Regions from separate parts of the Actinomadura rubteroloni genome, predicted to be linked through region 1. Evidence: predicted binding sites of a transcription regulator. Region 1 holds the regulator's gene; the other holds the start of a gene.
The links. The regulator HspR, encoded in region 1, represses chaperone genes until heat shock. The targets are predictions, from matches to a motif close to ANTTGAGTCNNNNNGACTCAANT.
Positions count from the first base shown of each region.

Region 1 (15,070 bases):
ACCTCGCCGAGTTCGTCGGGCTCGGCGCGATCCTCGGCACCGGGTACCTGCTCGTCGGCGCGGGGAGCGCGACGGTCGGGGCGACGGCCGCCGCCGCGCTCTACTTCCACCGCGTCTTCGACCCGGTCAACACGCTGCTCGGCGAGTTCGGGACGGCGCAGGAGGCGGCGGCGGGGCTCGCCCGTCTCGTCGGCGTCGCGGACGCGCCCCTGCCGCCCGCTTCCGGCGACGCCGTCCCGCGCGACGGCGGCGTGACGGCCACGGGCATCACGTTCGCCTACACGCCGTCGCATCCCGTGCTGCACGACGTCGCGTTCTCCGCCGCTCCCGGCGAGCACGTGGCGCTCGTCGGGACGAGCGGGGCCGGGAAGACGACGCTCGCCAAGGTCGTCGCGGGCGTCCATCCGCCGCGCGCCGGGACCGTGCTGCTCGGCGGGGCGCCGGTGGACGCGCTGGCCGAGCCGCGCCGCCACATCGCACTGGTGACGCAGGAGGTCCACGTCTTCGCCGGGCCCCTCGCGGACGACCTGCGCCTGGCCGCCCCGGCCGCGTCCGACGCCGACCTGCGCGCCGCGCTCGCCGACGTCGGCGCGCTGACCTGGGCGGACGCCCTGCCACGCGGGCTCGCGACCGTCGTCGGCGAGGGCGGCCACCGGCTCACCACGACCGAGGCGCAGCAGCTCGCGCTGGCCCGGGTGCTGCTCGCGGACCCGGCCGTGGTCGTCCTGGACGAGGCCACCGCCGACGCGGGCAGCGCCGGGGCGCGGCTCCTCGACCGGGCCGCCGAGCGCGTCCTGTCCGGACGGACGGCGCTGATCGTCGCGCACCGCCTCAACCAGGCCGCCGCCGACCGGATCGTCGTCCTGGACGCGGGACGGATCGTGGAGTCCGGCACCCACGACGCCCTCGCCGCGTCCGGCGGGCGTTATGCGGCGCTCTGGACGGCCTGGTCCGGAGCCCGGTGAACTACCGGCGGCCGTAGCGCCGCACCGACAGCACGGCGAACACCCCCGAGATGAGCAGCGGCCAGACGACGGCCAGGGCAAGGGCGTGGTCCGCCGCCCATCCGCCGGACGGCGCGGTGTCGCCGAACAGGTCGCGGCACGCGGTGACCGTGGCCGACAGCGGGTTCCACTCGGCGATCGCCCCGAGCCACCCCGGCATCGTCTCCGGAGCGATCAGCGCGCTGGACAGGAACCCGACCGGCCACACGAGCACCTGCGCGACGACCACCGCCTCCGGGCCGGACGCGACCAGGCCGAGGTACACGCCCGTCCACACGAGCGCGAACCGCAGGAGCAGCAGCAGCCCGAGCCCGGCGAGGGCGCGGCCGGCCCCGTCGTGCCAGCGCCAGCCGACGAGCAGCCCGCAGCCGATCATGACGGCGAGCGCGACGGCCCCGTGGAGCATGTCCGCCACGGCCCGTCCGGCGACCGGGGCCGACGGCGCCACCGGCATGGCCCGGAACCGGTCGGTGACACCGCGCGCCCGGTCGGACGCGACGGCCGCGAACGTCGTCTCGACGCCGAACAGCATCGTCATCGCGAACATGCCGGGCATGATGAACTCCCGGTAGCCGCCCCCGCCGGGGACGTCCATCTGCCCGCCGAACAGGTAGCCCATCATCAGCGCGACCATGACGGGGAACAGCAGGGCCACGGCGACCGGCCCCGGCTGACGGGCCCAGTGCGCCAGCGACCGGAGCGTGATCGTCCACGTGTCGGCGGCGGCCGTGCGCGGCGTCATGCGGCCTCCTTCGCGGTGTCGGTGAGACGCAGGAACACTTCGTCGAGGGTCGGGCGGCGCAGCCCGACGTCGGCCACCCCGACACCGGCCGCGTCCAGCGCACGGACCGTCTCGGTGAGGGCGGCTACGCGGTCGGTGACGGGCGCGCCGATCCGCAGCGCGGCCTCGTCCACGACGGGCGCCGCGCCCGCGATCCGGCCGACGATCTCCGCCGCCGCCGCGAGGTCGGCCGCGTCGTGGACGACGACGTCGAGCCGGTCCCCGCCGAGGTCGGACTTGAGCCGTTCGGGCGTGCCGTCCGCGACGACCCGGCCCCGCGCCAGGACCGAGATCGTGCCGGCGAGCCGGTCGGCCTCCTCCAGGTACTGCGTGGTGAGCAGGACGGCCGTGCCCCGGTCCGCGAGGTCGCGGACGGCGTCCCAGACCTCGGCCCGGGACCGCGGGTCCAGGCCGGTGGTCGGCTCGTCCAGGAACAGCACCGCCGGGGCGACGATCATGCTCGCGGCCAGGTCGAGCCGCCGCCGCATCCCGCCCGAGTAGCGCCCGGCGGGCAGGTCGCCGGTGCCGTCGAGCCCGAACGCCGCGAGCAGTTCGTCGGCGCGGCGGCGGGCGGCGCGGGCGCCGAGGTGGTGGAGCCGTCCGAACATCACGAGGTTCTGCCGTCCGCTCAGCGGCTCGTCCACCGCCGGGTGCTGGCCGACGAGCCCGATCCGGGCGCGGACGCGCGCCGCGTCCCGCACGACGTCGAGCCCGGCCACCTCGGCCCGGCCGCCGTCGGGCCGCAGCAGGGTCGCCAGGATCCGCACCGCCGTCGTCTTCCCCGCGCCGTTCGGCCCGAGCAGGCCGTGGACGGCCCCGGCGGGCACCGCCAGGTCGATCCCGGCGAGCGCGTCGGCGTCGCCGTACCGCTTGCGCAGCCCCTCGGCGACGATCGCGTATGCCATGCGCCCTCCAACTCTGTACTTCCTACGGAGTTTTCGGGGACAATAGCGTACGCCTTACGGAGTTTAATTCCCGGCACTCGCTCAAAGCGCGACGGCGGCCCGTCCGGACGACTTGAGCGTCCGCTCAGACCAGCAGCGCGGCGAGCACGAGCCCGATCCTGGCGGCTCCGGCGACGCGCGGGACGCGGCTCAGCGCCCCGGTGGTGAGAGCCGTGACGATCGCGCCGGCGACGAGCAGGCCGCCGGTCGTGGGCGTCCGCGCCGCGACCGGCAGCCATGCGAGCGCCGCGACGAACTGCACGAGCAGCGCCCACCGGAACGGCGGCGCCACGACGCGCGGCAGCTCCTCGGCGACGAGGCCGAGCATCGCCGCGCTCATCCCGATCAGCGCCGCGCAGGTCACGACGCCCGGCAGGACGAGCCACCCGCCGAACGGCATCAACACCAGGCAGTAGCCGAGCGCGGGCGTCAGGAACAGGCCCGTCCCGGCGGCCAGCGCGCCGGACGCGAGCAGGCGCCGGGCGGTGGCCGGGTTCATCGGCCGGCGCGGCGCAGGCGGGTGCGGACGGCGCGGCGGACGACCGGGCCGAGGTCGTCCAGTGCCGACATCAGCACGGCGAACTGCTCCAGCGCGGCCGTCGCGCGGCGGGCGGACGCCTCGTCCACGCCGCCGTACAGGTCCAGGCCGAGGAACGACGCGGCGAGCGCGCGGGCGAGGCCGTCGGTGTCCACGAACTCGGCGAGCGGCGTTCCGGTGAGGACGCGGCGCAGGACGTTCCGCAGCTCGGCCACCCACAGCTCCAGGCCGCGCGCGGTCGCCTCCGCGAGCCGGGGGTTGGCCCGGCCGCCCGCGAGGAGCTGCGCGATGACGGTCATGTTCCGCTCGGCCTCGTCGTCCTCGCGCAGCGCGCGGCTCAGCTCGACCAGCCCGCCGATCGAGGTCACGCGGTCGAACCGGCCGCGGTACCGCGCGACCTGCTCTTCGGCGCCGTGCTCCAGGGCGGCGACGAGCAGCTCGTCCATGCTGCCGAAGTGGTAGAAGACGAGCGCCTGGTTGACCCCGGCCGCGCCCGCGACGGCCCGGGCGGACGTGCCCGCGATCCCGCGCGTCCGCAGCGTCTCCAGTGCTCCGACCAGCAACTTCGCCCGCGTGTCCGCCATCGGAACCCCTCTCTTGAGCGACTGCTCAACGCGCAGCCTAGCGCGCTGTTGAGCATCCGCTCAATCGGGGACGCCGGGGGGCTGGCCCCACCCCCGATCGGGTGGCTGGGCCGATGGTGACCGGGGCGTGCGCTTCCTAGCGTGGGAACCATGCACCGGAAATGGCGCAAGACGTTCATCGCCGCGCTGGTCGCGGCGGCGGCCCTGCTGACCACGGCGGCCCACCCGCCCGCCCACACGCTCGGCGGCCCCCACGCCGCCGCCCGCCCCTGAGATCAGGCAGGTTGCCGCAGGTGTCGTCGAAGACGCGGCCCCATCTCCCATCGGCTCCTGCGTGAAGCGGACGCCGAGCGCGCAAAGGCCCCCGGCGGGTACCGGGGGCCTTCACAAAACGATTACTTCACCAGGGACGGCCTGGACGCGGAGACCGTCAGCTTGTCGGCGGCCTCGTCCAGGTCCACGACCACCTCGTCGCCGTCGCGGACGGACCCCGACAGCAGCTCGCGCGCGAGCTGGTCGCCGATCGCCGTCTGCACCAGGCGGCGCAGCGGACGCGCCCCGTACAGCGGGTCGTAGCCGGTCAGCGCCAGCCACTCGCGCGCGGCGGGCGTGACGGTCAGGGTGAGCTGACGGTCGGCCAGCCGGGCGGCGAGCCGGTCCACCTGGAGGTCCACGATGCGGGTCAGCTCGTCCGTGGACAGCGCGTCGAACAGGATCACGTCGTCCAGCCGGTTCAGGAACTCCGGCTTGAACGACGCCCGCACGGCCGTCAGCACCGCCTCGCGGCGCGCCCCCGCGTCCAGGGAGGGATCCACCAGGAACTGCGACCCCAGGTTGGACGTCAGGATCAGGATCGTGTTCCGGAAGTCGACCGTGCGGCCCTGCCCGTCGGTGAGGCGCCCGTCGTCCAGCACCTGGAGCAGGATGTCGAAGACCTCGGGGTGCGCCTTCTCCACCTCGTCCAGCAGCACCACCGAGTACGGACGCCGCCGCACCGCCTCGGTGAGCTGCCCGCCCTCCTCGTACCCGACGTAGCCGGGCGGCGCCCCGACGAGCCGCGCCACCGAGTGCTTCTCGGAGTACTCGGACATGTCGATCCGCGTCGTCGCCCGCTCGTCGTCGAACAGGAACTCCGCGAGCGCCTTGGCCAGCTCGGTCTTCCCGACGCCCGTCGGCCCGAGGAACAGGAACGACCCGGTCGGACGGTCGGGGTCGGCGATCCCGGCGCGGGCCCGGCGCACCGCGTCCGACACGGCCTGGACGGCGGCGGACTGCCCGATCAGCCGGCGGCCCAGCTCGTCCTCCATGCGCAGCAGCTTGGCGGTCTCGCCCTCCAGCAGCCGGCCGGCGGGGATGCCGGTCCACGAGCCGACGACGTCGGCGACGTCGTCCGGGCCGACCTCCTCCTTGACCATCGCGTCCCGGTCGTCGGCCTGCGCCGCCGCCTCCGAGAGCTGCTTCTCCAGCGCCGGGATCTCGCCGTAGGTCAGCCGCGCCGAGGTCTCCAGGTCCCCGTCGCGCTGCGCCCGCTCGGCCTCGCCGCGCAACTGGTCGATGCGCTCCTTGATCTCGCCGACGCGGTTCAGCCCGGCCTTCTCCCGGTCCCACCGGGCGACGAGCGCGTTCAGCGACTCCTGCCGGTCGGCGAGGTCGCGGCGCAGCCGCTCCAGCCGCTGCTTGGACGCCTCGTCGGTCTCCTTGGCGAGCGCCAGCTCCTCCATCCGGAGCCGGTCCACCTGCCGTTGCAGCTCGTCGATCTCGACGGGCCGCGAGTCGATCTCCATCCGGAGCCGGGACGCGGCCTCGTCCACCAGGTCGATCGCCTTGTCCGGCAGGAACCGCGCGGTGATGTAGCGGTCGGACAGCGTCGCCGCCGCCACCAGCGCCGAGTCGTTGATCTGCACCTTGTGGTGCGCCTCGTACCGGCCCTTCAGCCCGCGCAGGATCGCGATCGTGTCCTCGACGGTCGGCTCGCCGACGAACACCTGCTGGAAGCGCCGCTCCAGCGCCGGGTCCTTCTCGATGCGCTCGCGGTACTCGTCCAGCGTCGTCGCGCCGATCAGCCGCAGCTCGCCGCGCGCCAGCATCGGCTTGAGCATGTTGCCGGCGTCCATCGAGCCCTCGGCCGCGCCCGCACCGACGACTGTGTGCAGCTCGTCGATGAACGTGACGATCTGCCCATCGCTCTGCTTGATCTCGTTGAGGACGGCCTTCAGCCGCTCCTCGAACTCGCCCCGGTACTTCGCCCCGGCGACCATCGCGCCGAGGTCCAGGGAGACCAAGCGCTTGTTACGCAGGGACTCCGGGACGTCCCCGGCGATGATCCGCTGCGCCAGCCCCTCGACCACGGCGGTCTTCCCGACGCCGGGCTCGCCGATGAGCACCGGGTTGTTCTTCGTCCGCCGCGACAGCACCTGGACGACCCGGCGGATCTCCGAGTCCCGTCCGATGACCGGGTCCAGGCCGCCCTCGCGGGCCTGCGCCGTCAGGTCGACGCCGTACTTCTCCAGTGACTGATAGGTGTCCTCGGGGTTCTCACTCGTCACCCGCTGGTGACCGCGCACCTTGCCGAACGCCTCCAGCAGCGCCTGCGGCGTCGCCCCGGCGTCCTTCAGCAGGTCCGCGACGGGCCCGCCGTCGGCGGCGAGCCCGACCAGCAGGTGCTCGGTCGAGACGTACTCGTCCTGCAACTCCTCCGCGCGGTGCTGCGCGGTGGCCAGCACCCGCTGGAGCTGGCCCGAGACGCGCGGCTCGGGCACCGTCGACCCGCTGGCCTTCGGCTGCCGCGCCAGCAGTTCCTCGGCCCGCCGCCGCACGGCCGCCGGGTCCGCCCCGACCGCCTCCAGCAGCGGGACGGTCGTCCCCTCCGGCTGGACCAGCAGCCCCGCCAGCAGATGCGCGGGCAGGATCTCGGGGTGCCCCTCGGCGGCCGCGCGCCGGATCGCCACCGACATCGCCTCACGGCTCTTCAACGTCAGCTTGTTGTCCATGTCCCTTCCCCGTCCTACTCGCGCCCGCGCTCATGCCACAGGACGACCCGCGTCCGGTGGATCGGCACCAGATCGCCGCCGCCCGACGACGTCCCGGCCCCGCCCTGCCGCGCCTGCTGCGCCAGCCGCGCCGCCACCGCCCGCGTCGACTCCAGCTCGCCCGCGAGCTGGTTCAGCGACGCGTGCGCCCGCTCCAGCTCGTCCCGGAGCCGGACGTTCTCCCGCTGCAATTCGAGGATGTGCTTGATCCCGGCGAGGTTGATGCCCTCCTCCTGGGACAGCCGCTGGATCTCGCGCAACATCACGATGTCGCGCATCGAGTACCGGCGGCCCCGCCCGGTCGTCCGGCCGGGCGAGACCAGGCCCATCCGGTCGTAGGTGCGGAGCGTCTGCGGATGCAGCCCGGACAGCTCCGCCGCCACGGAGATCACGTAGACCGGCGTGTCGTCTCCGAACGGGTCCCTGGTCACCGCGTCACCTCACTCCTTGGCCCGCGCGGCCAGCTCGCCGCGCAGCTCCTCGCCCTCGCCCGCCGCGCGCAGCCGCTCCAGCGCCTCGCGCGTCGTCTCGTCCACCTTCTGCGGCACGTGGACGTCCACCGTGACCAGCAGATCGCCCTTGGTGCCGTCGCGGCGGGGGGCGCCGCGCCCCTTCACCCGGAGCGTCCGGCCGTTCGGCGTGCCCTCCGGCAGCCGCAGCGTCACCGGCTGCCCCTGGAACGTCGGGACGCGGATCTCCGCGCCGAGCGCCGCCTCCGGGTACGTCACCGGGACGGTCAGCGTCAGGTTGTCGCCCGCGCGGCCGAACACCGCGTGCGGCGCCACCTTCACGTTCACGTACAGATCGCCCGCCGGGCCGCCGTTCTCGCCCGGGGCGCCCTTGCCCTTCAACCGGATCCGCTGGCCGTCGGCGACGCCCGCCGGGATCCGCGCCTGGATCGTCCGCGTGCCGGTCGCCCGGCCGCTGCCGTGGCAGGTGACGCACGGGTCGTCCACGACGAGCCCGCGCCCGTGGCACAGGTGGCACGGCTCCTGCACGCCGAAGCTGCCGAGGTTGCGGGTCTCCTGCCCGGTGCCCTCGCAGTTCGGGCACACGCGCGGGACGGTCCCCGCCTTGGCGCCCGTGCCCCGGCACGTCGGGCACGCCTTCTCGCTCGTCAGCTTGATCGGGACGGTCACGCCGTTGATCGCCCGGTCGAACGTCAGCGCAACGTCGGTCTCCACGTCCGCGCCGCGCCGCGCCCGGCGGGCGCCCGCCCGCGTGCCGCCGCCGCCCCGGTTGAACAGCCCGCCGAACAGGTCGCCGAACCGGTCCCCGGCGCCCGCGCCGCCGGCCCCGCCGCCGCCCTGCTGGCCGAAGAGGTCCCCGAAGTCGAACCCGAAGCCGCCCTGCTGGCCGCCGCGCGGCATCGCGCGCACCGCGTCGTACTCCTTACGGCGCTTCTCGTCCGACAGGACGTCGTAGGCCTCGGAGACCTCCTTGAAGCGCTCCTCGGCGTCGGCGTCACCGCGGTTGGCGTCCGGGTGGAACTGCCGGGCCAGCTTGCGGTACGACTTCTTGATCTCTTCCTGGGAGGCCGTCTTCGCGACACCGAGGACCTTGTAGTAGTCCTTCTCCAAATAGTCCCTGGTGCTCACGCCGCCCCGCTCTCTGCTCTCGCCACTGCACGCCCGCCGGGCCGGACGGTCCCGTCGCCGGGACCGTCCGGAGCCGGATCACTCGTCGTCGTCCTCGGAGGCCGCCCCGGCGGGCTCGGCCTCCGGCTCGACGACCGCGACCCGCGCGGGGCGCAGGATCCGGTCGCCGATGCGGTATCCGGGTTCGAGGACGGTCTGCACGCTCGTCTCGGTCGCGTCCGCCGAGTACGAGTGCAGCAGCGCCTCGTGGACGTTCGGGTCGAACGGCTCGCCGACCTCCCCGAACTTCTCCAGGCCGAGCTTGGCGACCGTGGCCTCCAGGCCCTCGCCCACCGACTTGAACCCGCCGGTCAGCTCGTTGTGCTGCCGGGCGCGGCCCACGTCGTCCAGGATCGGGAGCAGCTCGGCGAGGACGTTCCCCACCGCGACCTGGCGGAGCGCGGTCTTGTCGCGCTCGACCCGCTTGCGGTAGTTCGCGTACTCCGCCTGGAGCCGCTGGAGGTCGGCGGTCCGCTCGTCGAGCTGGGCCTTCAGCTCGGCGGCCTCGGTGTTCTCCGGCTCCTTCTCCGCCGGCTCCGGAGCCGGGGCGGCCGCGCGGACCTTGCCGGTCTCGGGGTCGATGCGCCGCCGGTCGCGGATCACCGGGCCGTCGTGCTCCTCACCCGTGTCGGGAGCGGTCACGACGCACCGCCCTTGGGCTTGTCGTCGTCCACGATCTCGGCGTCGACGACCTCGTCGTCCTGCGCCTCGGCCGTCGGGCCCTCGTCCGCCGCCGCAGCGCCCTCGGGGTTCTGCGCGTACAGCGCCGCGCCCATCTTCTGGCTGACCTGGCCGAGCTTGTCGGTCGCGGCCTTGATGGCGTCGACGTCGGTGCCGTCCAGGGCCTGGCGGACCTCGGCGACCGCGGCCTCGACCTCGGTCTTGAGGTCGCCCGCGACCTTGTCCTCGTTGTCCTTGAGGAACTTCTCCGTCGAGTAGGCGAGGGTGTCGGCCTGGTTGCGGGCCTCGGCCTCCTCCTTGCGGCGGCGGTCCTCCTCGGCGTACTGCTCGGCCTCGCGGACCATCTTGTCGATGTCGTCCTTCGGCAGCGCCGAGCCGCCGGTGATCGTCATCGACTGCTCCCGGCCGGTGCCCTGGTCCTTCGCGCTGACGTTCACGATGCCGTTGGCGTCGATGTCGAAGGTGACCTCGATCTGCGGGACGCCGCGCGGCGCCGGCGGCAGGCCGGTGAGCTGGAACGTGCCGAGCTTCTTGTTCTGCGCCGCCATCGGACGCTCGCCCTGGTAGACCTGGATCTCCACGGACGGCTGGTTGTCGTCGGCGGTGCTGAACACCTCCGACCGCTTGGTCGGGATCGTGGTGTTCCGCTCGATGATCTTGGTGAAGACGCCGCCCTTGGTCTCGATGCCGAGGCTGAGCGGGGTGACGTCCAGGAGCAGGACGTCCTTCACCTCGCCCTTCAGGACGCCCGCCTGGAGCGCCGCGCCGATGGCGACGACCTCGTCGGGGTTGACGCCCTTGTTGGGCTCCTTGCCGGTCAGCTCCTTCACCAGCTCGGACACGGCGGGCATACGGGTCGAACCGCCGACCAGGACGACCTGGTCGATCTGCGACATCGTGACGCCGCCGTCCTTGAGGACCTGGTTCAGCGGAGCCTTCGTCCGCTCCAGCAGGTCCGCGGTGAGGCGCTGGAACTCGGCGCGCGTCAGCTTCTCGTCCAGGTGCAGCGGGCCCTCGGCGGACGCCGTGATGTAGGGCAGGTTGACCTGGGTCTCCGAGGAGCTGGACAGCTCGATCTTCGCCCGCTCGGCCGCGTCGCGCAGCCGCTGGAGCGCCATCTTGTCCTTGGCGAGGTCGACGCCGGTCTCTTTCTTGAACCGGCCCGCGAGCCACTCGACGACCTTGTCGTCCCAGTCGTCGCCGCCGAGGTGGTTGTCGCCGCTGGTGGCCTTCACCTCGACCACGCCGTCGCCGACCTCCAGCAGGGACACGTCGAACGTGCCGCCGCCGAGGTCGAAGACGAGGATCGTCGCCTCGTTCTCCTTCTCCAGGTGGTACGCCAGCGCCGCCGAGGTCGGCTCGTTGATGATGCGCAGGACGTTCAGCCCCGCGATCGTCCCGGCCTCCTTGGTGGCCTGGCGCTGGTGGTCGGAGAAGTACGCGGGCACCGTGATGACCGCGTCGGTCACCGGCTCGCCCAGGTAGGACTCGGCGTCGCGCTTGAGCTTCTGCAGCACGAACGCGCTGATCTGCTGCGGCGTGAAGTCCTTGCCGTCGATGGACTGCTTCCAGTCCGTGCCGATCTCGCGCTTGACCGACCGGATGGTCCGGTCCACGTTCGTCACCGCCTGGCGCTTGGCCGGGGCGCCGACGATGGCCTCGCCCTCCTTCTTGCCGAAGGCGACGACGGACGGGGTCGTCCGGTCGCCCTCGGAGTTGGCGATGACGGTGGGCTCGCCGCCCTCCAGGACCGCGACGACCGAGTTGGTCGTCCCGAGGTCGATGCCGACCGCACGTGCCATGTCTTCGTCCTCCGTGTCACTGAGTCGCGGGCCTTGCCGCCCCGCTCGCGTCCCCCGCGCTGCGGCGGCCCGCCTTCGTCTGCTGCTGTCCAGAATGCCGCGCCGGGCGCTCTGCTGTCAAATGAGTTGAGCCTGAGCGACTCAACTTTGCTGACGTCTTCATTAACAGGACGCTTGAGCCGTCTATTCCGGTTCCCCTCTGCCCGAACTTCCGCCCTCCGAACGAGCGCCCCTCCGCCTCCCGGACGACCCGGACATGACGAAGCACGCCGACCCGTGGATCGGCGTGCTTCGGGAGAACGGTCAGGCCAGGTCGGACGGGGTGGTGCCGGGGTCGGTGAGGGGCAGGTTCAGGGCGGCGCGTTCGGTCAGCCAGCGGCTCGGGCGGTAGCGCGGGTCGCCGGTGCGGGTCAGCAGGCCGGTGAGGACGGCGTGGATCCGCGCCGCGCCCTCCGTGTCGCCCCACTCCAGGGGGCCGCGCGGGTAGCCGAGTCCGAGGCGGACGGCAGCGTCGATGTCGGCCGGGGTCGCCAGGCGCTGGCCGGCGATCTCGGCCGCCACGTTGACGATGGACGCGAGCAGCCTTGCCGCTATGGGGGCGGGGGCGTCGCGGACGACGGTGACGGGCCGTCCGGTCGCGGCCAGTGCCGCCCAGGCCGCGCGGCCCGCCGCCGGGTCCACGCCGGGGTGGACGGCCAGGGTGAGCCGGGTGAAGAAGCCGCCGAACGGGTCCACGCCCAGGGTGCGTTCGGCGGGAAGGTCGGCTTCCAGCGCGACGTCCAGCGCGGCGCGGTCCTCGGGGGCGACGAGCACGACGGCCTCGGCGGACGGCGTTTCGCCTGTCTCGACGGTGACGTTCGCCGTGCCGAGCAGGGCTGCGAGCTTTTCGCGCGTTCCGGGCGTCGTGTCGTGGATCCAGACCGGGCGCGGCGCGGCGTCCGGGGTGGTTTCGGGCGGTTCTTCCTTCGTGCCGCCCGGGTAGCGGTAGAAGCCTTCGCCGGTCTTGCGTCCGAGCAGGCCCGCTTCGTAGCGCTGCCGTGTGATCCGGGACGGACGCAGCCTCGGCTCACCGTGGAAGCCCGTCCAGATCGTCTCCAGGACGGGGTGCGACACGTCCAGCCCGGTCAGGTCAATCAGCTCGAACGGCCCCATCCTGAGGCCGAGGACGTCCCGGGCGATCCGGTCGACGTCCACCGGTTCCGCCACGGCCTCGGCGAGGATCTGGAGCGCCTCGGTGGCGAGCCCCCGGCCCGCGTGGTTGACGAGGAAGCCCGGGGTGTCGGGCGCGATCACCGGCGTGTGGCCGAGGCGCCGGACGAGCGCGGCGAACCCGTCCGGGATCCAGCCGGCGGTGCGCGCCCCCGGAACCACCTCGACGACCTTCATCAGCGGCACCGGGTTGAAGAAGTGGAGGCCGGCCAGCCGGGACGGATCCACCAGCGCTGCACCGATCGCCGTCACGGACAGGGAACTGGTGTTCGTGGCGAAGACCGTCTCTTCGGGCGCGTACTTCTCCAACTCGGCGAACAGCTCGCGCTTGACGGCCAGGTCCTCCCGGACGGCCTCCACCACGAGGTCGCAGCCCGCCAGCGGCGTCAGCGGATCGCCCACGGGACGCAGCCGGGCACGCGCGGCGTCCGCTTCGTCGGCGGTCATCCGGCCCTTCGCGGCGAGGCGCGCGAACATCGCGCCCACCTGCTCGACGGCCGTCGCGACCGCCTCGGGACGCGCGTCGGCCAGTTCGACCGTCACGCCGCCCGCCGCCGCCCACTGCGCGATGCCGCGTCCCATCGCGCCGGTACCGATCACGCGGACCACCCGCACCCGCTCCGCCCAGTCGGTCATGGCCGCCTCCCTCGCCGTCCCTTCGGCGGACGGTACCCGAGGCGGAGCCGCGCATCCCTAGGCGGGCGGCGTCCAGGACGGGTCGCGGCCCGACAGCGCGACGAGCCGGTCCAAACCGGGGGCGTCCGGCGGGACGGGCACGGGAGCGCCGAACACGCCGAGCGCGCGGAACTCGTCCGGCAGGGACTCCAGCAGGCCGATGCAGGCGGTGACGTCGGCGGCGTCGGCGGTGTAGGGGAGCCGGACGGCCCGCGCGAGGTCCCAGCCGTGCAGGACCAGCTCGTTCAGCGTGTGCGTCCCGGCGAACGCGGCGGGGACCTCGCGTCCGGCGAGGGACGTGACGCCCTCCCACGCCGCCGGGTCCGCCCACGCCTCGGCGAGGATCTTCAGCCGGGCGGGGACGCCGCCGCGCCAGTCGGACCGCAGGCCCGTCCCGGACGGGTCGGGGCGCGGTCGTTTCCCGGCCGTCGCCGTCAGCCGCAACGCCAGCGTGTCGAAGTGCTCGATGAGCCCGGCGACGGACAGGCCCGCGCAGGGCGTCGGGGCGGTGAGCAGGGCGTCGGGCACTTCGGCGAGCAGCGTCGCGGCGCGGGCGGCGGCGGTGTCGAGGGTCATGGGGGCTCCCTCCGGACGGATGGACGGACGAGACCGGTCTACCCGCGTGCGGAAGATCATCCCCGAAAATGTCGGTGGCGTCTGCGAGAGTGACGACATGGAAGCAGAACGTGAAGTCATGCAGGTGGCGGCCCCGTGTTGTCACTGTCTGACAAGGGCCGGTTCCGGTTCGTATCCGCAGGTGAGGGGGTGATTGCGGGCATGGAACGCGTCGCTATATAAAGCGGGCTCACGTAGGTCGCGTTCCGTGTCGGGCCGGAGCCTGGGGCGACACATAAGCTACTGGCGAGTAGTATCCAGGGACCCGGATGAAGTCCAGTCTGTCCGCGAGCCCTACGCTGACAGCCAACGCCCGTACCGCAGGAGGACGGAACAGTGTTCTGGGTCACATTGATAATCGGGATCGTCGGTGCGGCGGTCACGCTGGCGCTCGCCGGGCGCCGGGTCCTGTTCCTCTGGAAGCTGTTCAAGAGCGGTCAGCCCGACCCCGAGCGCGTCCTCCAGGTCAAGCGCGACCCGAAGGCCGACATCGAGGGCCAGGTCGTCGAGGTCATGGGCCAGCGCAAGCTGCTCAAGTGGACCATCGCCGGAATGGCGCACTTCGCGGTCATGTGGGCGTTCATCCTGCTGGCGACCGTCTACCTCGAAGCGGCCGTCGCGCTGCTGTTCGGGCTGGACGCCAAGATCCCCGGGCTGCAGACCTGGGCGCCGATCGGGTTCGTCCAGGACACGATCGCGCTCGCCTGCACCCTCGGCCTGGTCGTCTTCGCGATCATCCGGATCAAGAACTCGCCGAAGAAGCTGGACCGCAAGTCCCGGTTCAAGGGCTCGCACACCGGCGGCGCGTGGGTCATCCTCTTCATGATCTTCAACGTCGTCTGGACGATGTTCTTCTTCCGCGGCGTCGAGTGGGCCAACGGCAACCTCGACTACGGCAAGGGCGCGTACTTCTCCTGGCTCGTCGGGCAGCCCTTCAAGGGCACGAGCCACGACACGCTGGAAGTCCTGGAGTCGATCGGCCTGCTCCTGCACATCGGCGTCGCGCTGGTCTTCCTCGTCATCGTCGTCAACTCCAAGCACCTGCACATCTTCATCGCGCCGCTGAACGTCATGTTCAAGCGCCGTCCCGACGGCCTCGGCCCGGCGCAGCCGATGATGAGCAAGGGCAAGCCCCTCGACTTCGAGGAGGCCGACCCCGACGAGGACACCTTCGGCCGCGGCAAGATCGAGGACTTCACCTGGAAGGGCTACCTCGACATGGCGACCTGCACCGAGTGCGGTCGCTGCCAGTCCCAGTGCCCCGCGTGGAACACCGGCAAGCCGCTGTCGCCGAAGATGGTCATCCTCGAACTCCGCGACCACGCCTTCGCCAAGGCCCCGTACCTGCTCGCCTCCGAGGAGGAGCGCGAGAAGTTCACCGACGAGCAGAAGACCGCCATGCAGGTGGACAAAGAGCTCGTCGGCGAGGACGGCGTCATCCACCCGGACGTCCTGTGGTCCTGCACCAACTGCGGCGCCTGCGTCGAGCAGTGCCCGGTCGACATCGAACACATCGACCACATCCTCGACATGCGCCGCTTCCAGGTGATGATCGAGTCCTCGTTCCCCAG
Region 1 is NZ_MTBP01000001.1:1,091,531-1,106,600, forward strand. Features, by position in the region: gene BTM25_RS04810 (ABC transporter ATP-binding protein) at 1-965, shown strand, start outside; gene BTM25_RS04815 (ABC transporter permease) at 967-1,746, opposite strand; gene BTM25_RS04820 (ATP-binding cassette domain-containing protein) at 1,743-2,690, opposite strand; gene BTM25_RS04825 (hypothetical protein) at 2,815-3,228, opposite strand; gene BTM25_RS04830 (TetR/AcrR family transcriptional regulator) at 3,225-3,851, opposite strand; gene BTM25_RS30635 (hypothetical protein) at 4,002-4,124, shown strand; gene clpB (ATP-dependent chaperone ClpB) at 4,247-6,841, opposite strand; gene BTM25_RS04840 (heat shock protein transcriptional repressor HspR) at 6,856-7,311, opposite strand; gene dnaJ (molecular chaperone DnaJ) at 7,321-8,478, opposite strand; gene grpE (nucleotide exchange factor GrpE) at 8,557-9,159, opposite strand; gene dnaK (molecular chaperone DnaK) at 9,156-11,000, opposite strand; gene BTM25_RS04860 (3-hydroxyacyl-CoA dehydrogenase) at 11,304-12,845, opposite strand; gene BTM25_RS04865 (TIGR03086 family metal-binding protein) at 12,903-13,460, opposite strand; gene BTM25_RS04870 ((Fe-S)-binding protein) at 13,836-15,070, shown strand, end outside.

Region 2 (15,070 bases), on a different contig from region 1:
GCCGTGACCGCCCGCGCGCCGGGCGCGTCGAGAAAGGTGTGAACCTGTGGAAGCGGCCGTCACCCGCTACCGCGCCCTCGCTCTCACGGTGGGCGTGATGCTGCTGCTCCTCGTCTTCGTGGCGATGCCGATCCGCTACATCGGCGGCAACGCGACGCCGTCGGGGATCATCTCGCCGATCCACGGCATCCTCTACATCGTCTACCTGGTCATGGCCTACGACCTGTGGCGGCGGTTCTCCTGGCCGCTGCCGAAGATGGCGCTCATGGTCACGGCGGGCCTGATCCCGTTCCTCGCGTTCTACATCGAGCACAAGATCGTGGGCGAGGCGCGGGCCGAGCTGGCCGCCCGCGAGGCCGGCCCCGAGACGGCCTCCGCCCCCGCCCAGGCGTGACGGCCCCGCCGCCGGGCCTGCGGCTGCGCGCCCTGGCGCCCGGCGACCTCGGCTGGGTGATCTCCCGCAACGGCGCCCTCTACGCGGCCGAGTGCGGCTGGGACGAGACCTACGAGGCGCGCGTGGCCGAAGTCCTGTCCACGTACGTGGTGAACCGCGACCCGGCGCGGGCCGACGGCTGGATCGCCGAACTCGACGGCGAACGCGCGGGCGCGGTCTTCTGCTCGCCCCGCGAAGGGGACGTCGCGCAGCTCCGCATGCTGCACGTGGAACCGTTCGCGCGCGGCGCGGGCGTCGGCGCCGCGCTGATCGACGCGTGCCTGACGTTCGCCCGGCAGGCCGGCTACCGCGAGATCGCCCTCTGGACGACGGCCCTGCAACGCGCCGCGATCCGCCTCTACGAACGCGCGGGCTTCCGCCTGACGACCGAGGACCCGCCGGTCCGCCGCTTCGGCGACGTGATCCACGGCCAACTCTGGACCCGCCCCCTCTAACCCGCCGCACCACACACCGAACCCCCGCGGAGACGGCTCGCCCGCCGACCCCGCGACCACGCCGCGTTCTTGCTCGCGCCGAACTCGCGCTATGGGGCGGAGACGGTTCGTCCTCCGAGCCCACGGTCACGTCGCGCTCTCGTTCGCGCGCCGTGCGCGCGGCCGGGTGGGTGTGTTCGCTTGAGTCGTGTGGGGGACACGGCCCGTCCCGGGCGGTATCGGTGCCGCCCGGGACGGGTGGGCAGTGTCTCTCCACTGGGGCCGCGGGCCGTCCGGGACGGGGGTCGGGACGTGGTACCGGAAGCCCGGGGCCGCACCGGCTCGCGCCGGTTGGTGTGTCCGGGGCCTCACCCCCTCGCGTCCGGGGCGCGGTGCGCGCCGGACGGGGTCGGAGGCGGGCCGGGGCGGGCGTGCCGCCGCCGGAGGCGAGGAGGCCGGGCCGGCGGGCGGCGCTGCGCTTCGCCTGCGCCGCCGGCCCGGCTGGTCACGGTGCCGCGGGGGCGCACGGCGCCGCGATCCCGGGGCGGGGCGAGGCTGGAGCGGCCCGCCGCCGCTCCGCGCACGCGCGGCGGCGGGCCGGTCGAAGGCCGCCCGGTGCTCGCCGGTGCGCGTCCTGGACGGCCGAGGACCCGAGGTGTGCACCCGGCGACCGTCGCCGCGACGCGCACCGGAGGGCAAGGGGGCCGGTGCGCGTCGCGGGACGGCCCGTCGGGGACGTCCTCGGCCGCCGGGACGGAACCGGGCGGTGTCGCGCCCGGAACGGCGACGCTTCCGGCAGGGGCGTCGCCCCCGCGAGTGAACGGCATCGAAACCCCCTTTCTCCGGTGGGATCAGGCGAAGTCCCCTTGACCGGACCTCGACGTTGACCGTCACCCAGCGTCACGATTTCCATGCGGAAGGTACCCGTCGTCATCGCGGGCGTAAACCCAGGTCAAGAAAGAAGTTCGCGGGACGGCCGGGGCGCGTGGGCCGCCGGGCGCCGGGTCCGCCCGCCCGCGCCGCCGGGACGGGCGCCGACCGTCGGCGCCACAGAATCGTCCGGGAAGCGCCACCGGGGAATCGCCTTCGGGCCACAAGGCGTCCGGGGGTCTTGCGGCGGCGCCCGCCCGCCCGCGAGAGTGGGACGCTCACACAGCGTCACGAGAGAACCACGGAGGGCGCCCATGGCGGCACGGCGTCCCTGGACGATCGTCTGGCTCCTGTTCCTCTTCATGGTCGTGAACTTCGCCGACAAGACGGTCCTCGGCCTGGCGGGCAAGGACATCCAGGCCGACCTGCGCCTCGGCGACACCGCGTTCGGGACGGTCGGCAGCGCGTTCTACCTGCTGTTCAGCGTGTCCGGCGGGATCGTCGGGTTCCTCGCCGACCGCGTCCCGGCCCGCGGCCTGCTCACCGGACTGGTCCTGCTGTGGAGCGCCGCGCAGCTCGTGGCGGCGCTCCCGGCGGCCGGGTTCGCGGTTCTGGTCGCGACGCGCGTCGTGCTCGGCGCGGCCGAAGGCCCGGCGTTCCCGCTGGCCAACCACACCGCGTTCGGCTGGTTCCCCGACCGCGAGCGCGCCGTCCCGGGCGCGATGCTGCCGATCGGCGCGGCGGCGGGCGTCGCGGTCGGCGCGCCCGTCCTCGCGCTGACGATCGGCCAGTGGGGGTGGCGGTCGGCGTTCGCGCTGACCGGCGTCCTCGGCCTGGCCTGGACGGTCGCGTGGCTGCGGCTCGGCGCGGACGGCCCGCACGCGGCCCGGGCCCCCGAGGCGGACGGCCGCGCCGTCCCGTACGCGCGGCTGCTCGGCCGGGGCAGCGTCCTCGCCGCGCTCGCCGCGTGCTTCGCCGCCTACTGGATGCTCGCGGTCGTGACGACCTGGCTGCCGCAGTACCTCCAGCGCGTCCACGGCCACTCGCTGGGCCGGGCGAGCATGGTCGCGGCGCTCGCGCAGGCCGGGTCGATCGCGCTGGTGCTCGGCGTCGCCGTCGGGTCGCGCGGGATGCTGCGGGCGGGCGCGCCGAGCCGGGTCGCGCGCGGCGTGGTCGGCGGCTCGGCGATCACGGCGTCCGGGCTGGCGGTCGCGCTGCTCACCCGCGTCGGCGGGACGGGCGCGCTCGTCGTCGTGCTGCTCGTCGCGTTCGCGGGCGCCCACACGTTCATCACGCTCACCCAGACCGCGCTGGCCGAGATCGCGCCGGTGCGGCAGCGGGCGCCGCTGCTCGGCGCGGTCATCGCGCTGGCGTCCACGGCGGGCGCGTTCGGCCCGGCGGTGACCGGCGCGCTGGTCGAGGGCGCGCCGGACGCGGCGGCGGGCTTCGGGCACGCGTTCGACCTGGCCGCCGTCCTGCTGGTCGCGGGCGGGCTGCTGGCGGCGGCGCTGGTCCGGCCCGAGCGGGACCGGGCCGCGCTCGGGCCGCCGGCCGACCTGGCGGTCGCGGGCTGACCGTCAGTGGTGGAAGGACGGCTCCTGCGGCCCGCCCCGTCCGCCGCCCGCGCGCAGTTTCGACAGGACGGCCTCGATGTCGTCGGCGAGCAGCGAGATCTCGTCCCGGCTGATGCCGTGCCGGATCAGCACCCGCTGCACGACCGTCGAACTGCGTCCGGCGGGCAGCGGATACGACGGCACCTGCCAGCCCCGCGTCCGGAGCTGCTCGGTGATGTCGTAGAGCGTGTACCCGGGGTCGCCGTCCAGCGTGTAGCAGACGGCGGGCAGTGCGGACGACCCGTCGTACAGCAGCTCGAACACCTTCATGTCGCGCAGCCGCCCGGCGAGGTACTGCGCGGTGTCCATGCAGCTCTGCTGGACGCGCCGGTACCCCTCGCGGCCGAGGCGCAGCAGGTTGAAGTACTGCGCGATGACCTCGCCGCCGGGCCGGGAGAAGTTCAGCGCGAACGTGGGCATCTCGCCGCCCAGGTAGTCCACGTGGAAGATCAGTTCCTCCGGCAGCAGGTCCGCCGACCGCCAGACCGCCCAGCCGCAGGTGAGCGGCGCGAGCCCGTACTTGTGCCCGGACGCGTTGATCGACGCGACCCGCTCCAGCCGGAAGTCCCACACGAGGTCGGGCCGGACGAACGGCGCCACGAACCCGCCGCTCGCCGCGTCCACGTGGATCGGGACGTCCAGCCCGGTGTCGGCCTGGATCGCGTCCAGCGCCCCGGCGATCTCGGCGACGGGCTCGTAGTCGCAGGTGAACGTGACGCCGAGGATCGCGACGACGCCGATCGTGTTCTCGTCCACGTACTGCGCGAGCTGGTGCGGACGGATGCCCGTCGCGCCCGGCTCCAGCGGGATCTGCCGCAGTTCCACGTCGAAGTACCGCGCGAACTTCTCCCAGCACACCTGCACCGGCCCGCAGACGAGGTTCGGCGTGCCGGCGGGCCTGCCCGCCGCCTCCCGCGCCTTGCGCCACCGCCACTTCAGCGCGAGCCCGCCGAGCATCGCCGCCTCGCTGGACCCGGTCGTGGAGCAGCCCATCGTGTCCGGGCCGCCGGGCGCGTTCCACAGGTCGGCGAGGATCCGGACGCAGCGCCGCTCGATCTCGGCGGTCTGCGGGTACTCGTCCTTGTCGACCATGTTCTTGTCCAGCGCGTCGGCCATGAGCCGCTTGACCTCGTCGCCGTTGTACGTGGTGCAGAAGGTGGCGAGGTTCTGCGCGGAGTTGCCGTCCAGCAGCAGTTCGGCGCGCAGCAGGTCGTAGACGACCTTCGGATCGGTCGGGCCGTCGGGGATGCGGGTCTTCGGCAGGGGCCGCTCGGCCAGCGGCGCGGTGAACACGTCGTCGGTCGTCTCGGTCGCCACGCGGTGGAGCGCCATCACGCCTCCTCGTCTCCGGCGGTCATCGGTGGTCTTTCCGCCGGACGTTCCGTCCAGAATCCCTCACGCGCGTAAAGAACCGGCGGCGGGGTTCGCCGGGCGGCGCGCCGGGTAGCGGAGGCTCTCCGGATAGGAGGGTGATCCATGAAGTACGGCCAGTTCATCAAGACGGTGCGGGAGAACGGGGAGTACACCGACCGGCGGGAGGCCGAGCACGTCGCGGTCTCGGTGCTGGAGGTGCTGCGCAGCCGGATGACGCCCGAGGGCGCCGCGCACCTGGCGGCCCAGCTCCCCGAGCCGCTGGACGACGTCCTGCTCGCCGACGCCCCCGACCTGCCCGGGTCGTTCGGCGTGGACGAGTTCTGCCGCCGGGTGGCCGAGCGCACGCACGCGGCGGGCACGTCGGCGCAGATGGACGCGAGCGTCGTCCTGTCCACGGTCGCGGCGACGGTGTCGGGCGGCGAGCTGAACCGCGTGCTGAGCCAGCTCCCGTCCGGGTACGCGCCGCTGTTCGGCGAGCACGAGCTGAGCGACTAGGGCTGAGCTACTGGGGAAGCGACGCCGTGCCCCGGGTGTTCCCCGGGGTACGGCCCGCGCCGCTTGATCGCTGAGAGCGAACGCGGGGAGGAAACAAAACTCGGCTACGTTTTCTTGAGTGTGTATGACTCAACCCTCTGGGGCGGGGTCATCCGGACGAAGGAACGGAGCTGAGCATGAGCGAGACCCTGACGCTGCCGGTGCTGCCCCTGGACGACGGGGCCGTTCTGCCGGGCATGGTCGTCCCCCTGGACCTGTCCGACGGCACCGAGGTGCGCGCGGCCATCGAGGCGGCGCGGGCCGTCGCCCAGACGCGCGGGCCCGGCATCCGGTCGGCCGCCAAGCCGCGGGTGCTGCTCGTCCCGCGCCGCGGCGGGCAGTACACCGCCGTCGGCACGCTGGCCGTCGTGGAGCAGGAGGGCCGGCTGCCCGGCGGCGAGCCCGGCGCGGTCGTGCGCGGCGTCGCCCGCGTCCGCATCGGCACCGGGACGACCGGTCCCGGCGCGGCGCTGTGGGTCGAGGGCACCGAGATCCCGGTCCCGGCGCCCACCGGACGCACGCACGAGCTGGCCAAGGAGTACAAGGGCCTGGTGAGCGCCGTCCTGCAGAAGCGCGGCGCATGGCAGGTCGTGGACGTCGTGCAGCAGATCGACGACCCGTCCACCCTGGTGGACAACGCCGGATACGCCCCCTACCTGACCGACGAGCAGAAGACCGAGCTGCTGGAGACCCCCGACACCGACGAGCGCCTGACCCTCGCGATCGGCTGGGTCCGCGACCACCTCGCGGAGCTGGACGTCGCCGAGACGATCCGCAAGGACGTCCAGGAGGGCATGGAGAAGACCCAGCGCGAGTTCCTGCTCCGCCAGCAGCAGGAGGCCATCCGCAAGGAACTGGCCGAGCTGAAGGGCGACCCGGCCGACGAGGAGGACGACTACCGCGCCCGCATCGAGGCCGCCGACCTGCCCGAGAAGGTGCGCGAGGCCGCGCTCAAGGAGGTCGACAAGCTGGAGCGGTCGTCGGACGCCTCGCCCGAGGGCGGCTGGATCCGCACCTGGCTGGACACCGTCCTGGACCTGCCGTGGAACGAGCGCACCGAGGACGCCTACGACATCGCGGGCGCCCGCGCCGTCCTGGACGCCGACCACACCGGCCTGGAGGACGTCAAGGAGCGCATCATCGAGTACCTGGCCGTGCGCAAGCGCCGCGCGGACCGGGGCCTCGGCGTCGTCGGCGGCCGGCGCAGCGGCGCGGTGCTGGCGCTCGGCGGCCCGCCCGGGGTCGGCAAGACCTCGCTCGGCGAGTCGATCGCCCGCGCGATGGGACGCGAGTTCGTCCGGGTGGCGCTCGGCGGCGTCCGCGACGAGGCCGAGATCCGCGGCCACCGGCGCACCTACGTCGGCGCGCTGCCGGGCCGGATCGTCCGGGCGATCCGCGAGGCGGGGACGATGAACCCGGTCGTGCTGCTGGACGAGATCGACAAGGTCGGCGCCGACTACCGGGGCGACCCGACCGCCGCGCTGCTGGAGGTCCTGGACCCCGAGCAGAACCACACCTTCCGGGACCACTACCTGGAGGTCGAGCTGGACCTGAGCGACGTGCTGTTCGTGGCCACCGCCAACGTCGTCGAGCAGATCCCCGGCCCGCTGCTGGACCGCATGGAGCTGGTCCAGCTCGACGGCTACACCGAGGACGAGAAGGTCACGATCGCCCGCGACCACCTGCTGCCCCGGGAGCTGGAGAAGTCCGGGCTGGACCCGGCCGAGGTGACGGTCACCGACGCGGCGCTGCGGCTGCTGGCCGCGGAGTACACGCGGGAGGCGGGCGTCCGGTCGCTGGACCGGGCGGTCGCGCGGGTGCTGCGCAAGGTCGCCGCGAACGTCGCGCTGGAGAAGGCGGCGCTGCCGGTGACGGTGGACGCCGGGGACCTGAAGGACTACCTGGGCCGTCCCCGGTTCACGCCGGAGGCGGAGCTGAGCCGCACCGAGCGCCGCACGGCGGTGCCCGGCGTCGCGACCGGCCTCGCCGTGACGGGCGCGGGCGGCGACGTCCTCTTCATCGAGGCGTCGCTGGCCGACCCCGAGACCGGCGGGACGGGCGTCACGCTCACCGGCCAGCTCGGCGACGTCATGAAGGAGTCGGCGCAGATCGCGCTGAGCTACCTGCGGTCGCGGGGCGCGGAGCTGGAGCTGCCGGTCGGGGACCTGAAGGACCGCGGCGTCCACGTCCACGTCCCGGCGGGCGCGATCCCGAAGGACGGGCCGAGCGCGGGCATCACGATGACGACGGCCCTCGCGTCACTGCTGTCGGGCCGTCCGGTCCGCGCGGACGTGGCGATGACCGGTGAGGTGTCGCTGACCGGGCGGGTGCTGCCGATCGGGGGGCTGAAGCAGAAGCTGCTGGCCGCGTCCCGGCTCGGGATCACGACCGCGATCGTGCCCAAGCGCAACGAGCCGGACCTGGAGGACGTCCCGGCCGAGGTGCTGGAGAACCTGACGGTCTTCACCGTCAGCGACGTCCGCGAGGTGCTGGACCTGGCGCTGGAGCCGGCCACGACGGCCGTCGCCGCCTGATCCGCCGCAGTCCCCCGTCCCGTGTGGAATGAACCGCGCGGGACGGGGGACAAGGCGTGCGTGTCGGGAACCATCGAACTCCAGCAGCCGGCCAAACCCCGCGAGCCGGTCCGGTGGTACGTGCGGGCATTGCGCGTCGCCGCGGTGCTGATCGCGATCGCGGGGCTGGCGGCCTTCTCCTACGCGGCGTACCGGCTGACGCTCACGCCGGTCGCCGACCACGGCCAGGCGGGCGGCAACACCGACCCCGGCCATTCACTGCGCTTCTACTGGGACCGTCCGTTCAAGGACGCGGCGCTCCAGATCGGCGGGAACCTGCTGCTCCTCGCGCCGCTCGGCGTGCTGGCGCCGATCGCGTCGGTGCGGCTGCGCGGCCCGCTGCGGCTCGTGTTCCTCGGCGCGCTCGTGTCGTTCGTCATCGAGTGCGCGCAGGGCCTCGCGGTGGCGGGACGGGCCTTCGACGTGGACGACATCATCCTCAACACCTGCGGCGTCCTGCTCGCCTACCTCGCGCTCGGCCGCCGGCTGTCGCGGACCTTGCGCGGACGCACCTGACGGACGGGGCTGAGCCGGAACACGCGCAGCGTCCGCCCGGACGACTCGACGTACCGGTCGTAGACGGGCCACACCGCGACCAGCCGGGGCCACGCCGCCGCGCGTTCGGGGCCGTCCAGCAGCCGCGCGGTGACGGGAACGGTCCGCCCCCGCCAGGTCACGAGGGCCGACGGGTGGCGCAGCAGGTTCCCCGTCCACGCCGGATGCGCGGCGCGCCCGAAGTTGGAGCCGACGACGAGCCAGCCGTCGCCGTCGGGCAGGCAGGCCAGCGGGGTGCGCCGGGGCCGCCCGGTCACGGCGCCGCGCGTCGTGAGCAGCAGGCTCGGGACCATCGCCTGCGACAGCAGGAACCGTCCGCCGGTGAGCCGGTTCAGCGCCCGGTCCGCCGGGGGGACGACCTTCGGCCCGACCTTGCGGAACCACGGCGCCGCCGCCATCCGCCGGACGGCGGGGCCGAGCCCGCGCTGCACGAGCGAGGGCCGCCGCGCGCCGCCGAGCCGTCCCGCGCGCCGCGCGTCCAGACGGCCGGACGCGGCGAGGAACCGCAGCGCGTCGGTGACGGTCTCGCGCACCGGGCGCAGCTCCAGCCCGAGCGCGTCCAGCGCGGGCCGGTCGTCGGTCGGGACGAGCCGCGCCATGAACTCGGCGGCGTCGCGCGTCAGCGGATAGGGCACCGGCCGGACGCGCCGGACCGCGTCCAGCGCCGCGCCCGCGCCCGTCACCACCGCCCCCGGCAGCGGGATCTTCACCGACCGCACGCCGGTCGCCGCGTCGCACAGCGCCGCCAGCTCCGGCCACGTCAGGTAGTGCCCGCCGAGCAGCCACCGCTCGCCGGTCTTGCCGCCGGTGACCGTCCGGGCCAGCGCGGCGGCGAGGTCGCGGACGTCCAGCACCGACACCCCGCCCGCCGTCAGCGGCCACGCGAACCGCAGCGCGGCGGCGAGCCCTTCCATCAGCGCGTCCGGGGCCGGCTGGTCCGGGCCGCACACCCCGCCGGGGTACACGATCGTGACGGGGGCGCCCGCGTCCTGGAGGCCGCGCACGTAGCGCTCGGCGGCGAGCTTGGACCGTCCGTACCCGGTGCGGCCCCCGGCGAGCGGCGACTCGGCGGTGATGACCGGCGCGGACGTCGGGAGGAACACCGCGACCGTCGACACGTGCACGACCGGCGACAGGCCCGCCGCGACCGCGCCGCCGACCACGTTCTTCGTGCCGGTGACGTTGACGGCGTCGAGATCGGCCGGGCGGCCCGTCACGCCGAGCGCGGCGGCGGCGTGGATCGCCGCGTCGCAGCCCTCCAGCGCGGCGGCCACCGTCGCCGCGTCCAGCATGTCGCCGCGCACCAGCTCGATGTCCTTGGCGGCGATGCCGAGCGCGCCGAGCACCCGGACGGCCTTGGCGGGATCGCGGACGAGGGCGCGCGGCCGGTGCCCGGCCTCCACCAGCGCCCGCACGGCATGGGACCCGACGAAACCGGAAGCACCGGTGAGGAAGACGCGCACGCTTAGAACCTAACGTCCGGCCGTCCCGGGCCGCGGCTCATTCCGGGCGCGCCGCCGTCGGCCGCTCCCGGCCGCCGCGACCGGGCGCGGACGCACCCGCCGACAGAACGGGAATCGCCGCCTGAGCGGGCGTGTTCCGCCCGTCCCGCCCCGCCGGCCCGGCGCGGAATCCGCGACCGGCCCGCCGAATCGGGAGACGATCACCCGCGCGCGGTGAAAGACTCGGCGGTGGGCACGCACGGGCCGCGGAAACTGGGCGTATGACGACGCAGAAACCTCCTGGCGGGAGCAGCCTCCCGGCCGAGACCGACGTGTTCGTCGGTCGCGACCGGGACGTCGCCGATTTGCGCGACCTGCTCGGGTCGCTGCGCGTCGTCACGCTGTGCGGCCCCGGCGGGATCGGCAAGACGCGGCTCGCGGTGCGCGTCGCGCGGTCGCTGCGCGCCGATCATCCCGGCGGGACGTGGTTCGTGGACCTGTCCGACGCGCCCGCCGACGGCCCGCCCGGCACGGTCGGCCGCCGCGTCGCCGCCGCGCTGGAGATCGCCGAGGAGGACCACCGCGCCCCCGCCGGGGTCATCGCCGACACGATCGGGACGCGCGGCGTCCTGCTCGTCCTGGACAACTGCGAACACCTCGTGGACGACTGCGCAGAGCTGGCCGGGGTGCTGCTGAACCGCTGCCCGGGGCTGCGGATCCTCGCGACGAGCCGGGAGCCGCTGCGGATGGCCGCCGAGACGGTGTGGCGCGTCCCGCCGCTGGAACCGGCGGAGGCCGAGCGGCTGTTCGTGGAGCGGGCGCGGGCCGTCCGGCCCGACTTCACCGTGACCGGCGCGGTCGCCGCGGTCAGCCGCGCGCTGGACGGCGTCCCGCTCGCCCTCGAACTGGCCGCCGCGCGGGTGCGGGTGCTGTCGGCCGAGCAGATCGCCGACCGCCTCACCGACCGGTTCCGGCTGCTCAGCGCGGGCGACCGGACCGCCCCGCCCCGCCAGCGGACGCTGCGCGCCGCGATCGACTGGAGCTACGAACTGCTCGGCGACGCCGAACGCGTCCTGCTGCGCCGCCTGTCGGTGTTCGCGGGCTGGACGCTCACCCGCGTCGAGCAGGTGTGCCGCGACGACCCGCCCGCGCTCACCGGCCTGGACGGGCACGACCCGCTCGACCTGCTCACCGCCCTGTCGGACAAGTCCCTCGCCGTCGTCGCCGACGAGGTCGCGGGCGAGACCCGGTTCCGGCTGCCCGACAGCATCCGCCAGTACGCCGCCGAACGGCTCGTCGCGGCGGGCGAGGACGCCGAGGTCCGCACCCGGCACCGCGACGCCCTCTTGGAGGACGCCGAGCGCCACGCCGAGATCGCGCTCGCCGAGATCCCCGCGACGTGGGAGGAGCGCGTCGCGCTGTTCCAGCGCTACGACGCGGAGATGGAGAACGTCCGGGCGGTGCTGTCCTGGTCGCTGGACCGGCACGAGTACGAGGAGGGACTGCGGCTCTGCACCGCGCTGCGCACGTTCTGGATCGTCCGGGGACGGCTCGGCGAGTGGATCGAGATGACCGACCGGTTCCTCGTCGGCGCCCTGGACGCGCCCGCGTTCGTCCACGGCCCGGGGCTCGCGGGCCGCGCGCAGCTCGCCGTCGGCGCCCGCGACTACCGCACCGCCGCCGAGTTCGCCGGACGCGCCCTGGAGCCGTGCCGCAAGGCGGGCGACGACTTCATGACGGCCGTCGCGCTCAACACCCTCGCCGAGACCGACATCGTCGCGGGCCGGTTCGCGGAGGCGACCGTCCGGCTGGACGAGGCCGACGCCGTCGCGCGCGGCGAGTGCCAGGAGTGGAACCGCGCCTACGGGCGGATCGTCCGGGGCCGGCTGCGGATCCGGGAGGGCCGGCTGCGCGACGCCCGCGACCTGCTCGAACAGGGCCTGACCGGGATGCGGGAGATCGGGCAGCTCTGGGGCGCGGCGCACGCGCTGATCGGCCTCGGCCGCGTCGCGACGCTGCGCGGGGACCTGGCCGCCGCCGGGTCCTGCTACGGCGCCGCGCTGCCCGCGCTGGTCGCGGTCGGCGCGCGGCCCGAACGCGCCCGCGCCCTGGCCGGGCTCGGCCGGGTCGCGCTGGCGCGCGGCGACACCGCCGCCGCGCGCGCGGCGCTCGGGGAGAGCCTGGAGCTGAGCCGGTCGGCGGGCATCCGCCCGGACGTGGCGCGCTCGCTCATCGCGTTCGCCGAGCTGACGGCCCGCGAAGGCGACGAGCGGAGCGCGGTGCTGCTGGCCGGGGCGGGCGCGGCGCTCCAGGAGGCCGCCGCGCCGGACCCGCGTCCCGGCGGCGGGGCGCGCGTCGAGGGGCTGCTGGAGCCGATCCGGCGGCGGCTCGGCGAGCCGGTCGTCGCGCAGCTCTGGGGCCAGGGCCGGGTGACGACGCCGGAGGAGGCGATCGCGCGGGCGCTCGCGGGCCCCGGCGACGCCGTCCCCGACGCCCCGCGCGACGCGCCCGCCGGGGCCGCGACCCCCGCCAGCACGCTGACGGCCCGGGAACGGGAGATCGCCCGGCTCGTCGCGCGCGGCCTCAGCAACCGGGGCATCGCGGGCGAACTCGTGATCAGTCCGGCGACCGTCGCGCGGCACGTCACCAACATTCTCGGCAAGCTGGGCTTCACGTCCCGCGCCCAGGTGGCCGCTTGGGCAGTGGACCATATCTCCGAGGAAACCCGCAGCTAACCCGCCGGATATGCGTACACACGGCACCCGGCTCCGAATACGCAACCGGTTGCGCACTCTGGAGCATGCGCATCGTGCGGATGCGCGCCTACGGTCGCCCCATGATCTCCCTCGGTGCGGGCGGGGGCGCCCTGATGACCATGACCATGACGATGGCGCGGGCCGTGTTCGGCGCCGCGGACGACCGGGTCCGGGGCGCGCGGACGGCCGTCCTGGACGCCGTGACCGGCCACGGCCCGACCCACGCCGAACTGGCCGCCGCCGTCGGGTCGGCCGCGGCCGGACTGGCCCGGGAGGGCGTCGGCCCCGGGACGGTCGTCGCGCTCCACCTCCCCGACGGGCCCGAGTTCGCGCTCGCGCTGCACGCCGTCGCGGCGGCCGGCGCGGTGCCGTTCCCGGTCCGCGTCACCGCGACGTCCACCGAACTGTCCCGGCTGCTCAACGCCGCCGGCGCGCAGGCGCTCGTGACCTGGCCCGGCGCGCCGCTGGAGCAGGTCCGCGCCGCCGCGCGCACCGTCCCCGGCCTGCGCCGGGTGTTCTGCTTCGGCGCGGTGCCCGGCACCGAGCCGTTCGCGGCGCTGCTCACCGGCGGCCCCGCCCCGGGCGTCGACGTGGACGCCGCGCGCGACACCGCGCTGCTCGTCTGCACGCGCGGCGACGGCGGCCCGCCGCGCCCGGTCCCGCTCACCCACGCCGAGGTCGTCGCCGGGCTGCTGCGCGTCGCGGACGCGGGCATGATCGGCGCGGCCGACACCGTCCTGTCGGCGGTGCCGTTCGCCGACGTCCTCGCGCTCAACGGGCTGCTGAACCCGGCGCTGCGGCTCGGCGCGACCGTCGTCGCGCTGCCCGGCGGCGGCCACCACGACCTGCTGCGCGCCCTCCAGGACCACGACGTCACCGTCGCGCTCCTCGATCCCGGACGCGCCACGATGCTCGCCTACGACCGGGCCGTCTCGCGGTACCGGCTGCGGCTGCGCGCGATCGTCGTCACCGCCGGGCCGCTCGACGCGCGGACGGCCCGCGCCCTCGCCCAGCGGCTCGGCTGCCCCGTCCGGCAGGCGTACGGGCTCGCCGAGGCGGGCGGCCTCACCCACCTCAACCTGCGCGCCGCCGAGGAGTGCACCGCCGACTCGGTCGGGCGCGGGCTGCCCGGCGTGTCCTGGCGCGTCGTGGACCCGGCCACCGGCGACGACCAGTCCGCCTACCAGCCGGGCGAGCTGTGCGTGCGGGTCCCGGCGGCGGGCGACGCGTCGCGCTGGCTGCCCGCCGGGGACTCGGCGTTCGCCGACGAGCACGGACGCGTGTTCGTCCTCGGCCGCATCGGCGGGCCCCGGCCCGAGCCGCAGCCCGAACCCGACGCCGTCCTCGCCGCGCACCCCGCCGTACGGGACGCGGCCGTCGCGCCCGCCCCCGACCTGGACCTCGGGCTCGTCCCGCACGCGTTCGCCGTCCTCGCCGAGCCGGTCCCCGCGGCCGACCTGCTCGCCTACGTCAACGCGCACGTCCCGCCGAGCCGGGGCGTGGCCGCCGTGCACGTCGTGGACGCCATCCCGCGCGGCCCCGGCGGACGCGTCCGCCGCCGCGCCCTCCTGGAACGGGCGGGACTCGGATCGTGACACCGCTGAGCTACACACCCCCTTACACACTTCTGCGGATGTGGTGGCGACGCCGCCGCGCGTACGTTCGGCGCATGTTCGACGGACACTTCGGCCACGCGGCCGTATCCGAGACGACGGTGACCCAGGCGGTGCTGGCGGCGGCCCGGGAGCACGCCGAGCGCGGCTCGGGACGTCCCGCCCTGGTCGACCCGCACCGTGAACTGGACTACGGCCGGTTCGCGGCCTCGGTGCCCGCCGCCGCGACCGGCCTGCGCCGGCTCGGCGTCCGCACCGGGGACGTCGCCGCGATCCACGTCACCGGCGTCTGCGACCACGCGCTCGCCGTCCACGCGGTGGCCGCCGCGGGCGCCGTGCCCGCGCCGCTGCCCGCGACCGCCGAGGTCCCCGAACTCGCCGCGATGATGACCGAGTGCGGCGCCCGGTTCCTGCTGACCGGCGCCGCGACCGCCGCCGAGGCCCTGGCCGCGACCGAGCGGTCCTACGTCCGGCAGGTGTTCGCGTTCGGGAACGTCCCGGGCGCGACGCCGTTCGCGCGGCTGGTCGAGGCGGGCGCGCCGCCCGTCGCCCCCGACCCCGGGCCGGGCCCGATCGCGCCCGCCGACCCGCTGCGCGACCTCGCGCTGCGCCTCTGCGATCCACCGGAGGGGATCACCCACGCCGAGCGACTGGCCGACCTGTACCGCCTCGGCGGCACGGCCGGGCTCGGCGTGGATGACGTTCTGGCCTGCCACCCGGGGGACTGCTCCACCCCCGCCTGGACGGGCCTGGTCGACCTGTGCCTGCTGCACGGCGCGACGCTCGTCGCCGTGCCCGAGCCGGGTCTGCCCGAGCTGCTGGCCGCGATCGGCCGGCACCGGGCGACGACGGCGGTGGTCACCCCCGCCAAAC
Region 2 is NZ_MTBP01000004.1:496,912-511,981, forward strand. Features, by position in the region: gene BTM25_RS30090 (DUF3817 domain-containing protein) at 47-394, shown strand; gene BTM25_RS26495 (GNAT family N-acetyltransferase) at 391-888, shown strand; gene BTM25_RS26500 (MFS transporter) at 2,052-3,311, shown strand; gene BTM25_RS26505 (glutamate decarboxylase) at 3,315-4,682, opposite strand; gene BTM25_RS26510 (DUF2267 domain-containing protein) at 4,827-5,219, shown strand; gene lon (endopeptidase La) at 5,396-7,792, shown strand; gene BTM25_RS26520 (VanZ family protein) at 7,853-8,347, shown strand; gene BTM25_RS30570 (nitroreductase family deazaflavin-dependent oxidoreductase) at 8,296-9,849, opposite strand; gene BTM25_RS26530 (ATP-binding protein) at 10,110-12,563, shown strand; gene BTM25_RS26535 (AMP-binding protein) at 12,665-14,179, shown strand; gene BTM25_RS26540 (AMP-binding protein) at 14,254-15,070, shown strand, end outside.
Region 2: lon (endopeptidase La) is a predicted target of HspR. The motif match lies at 5,332-5,354, and genes of this name have one in related genera.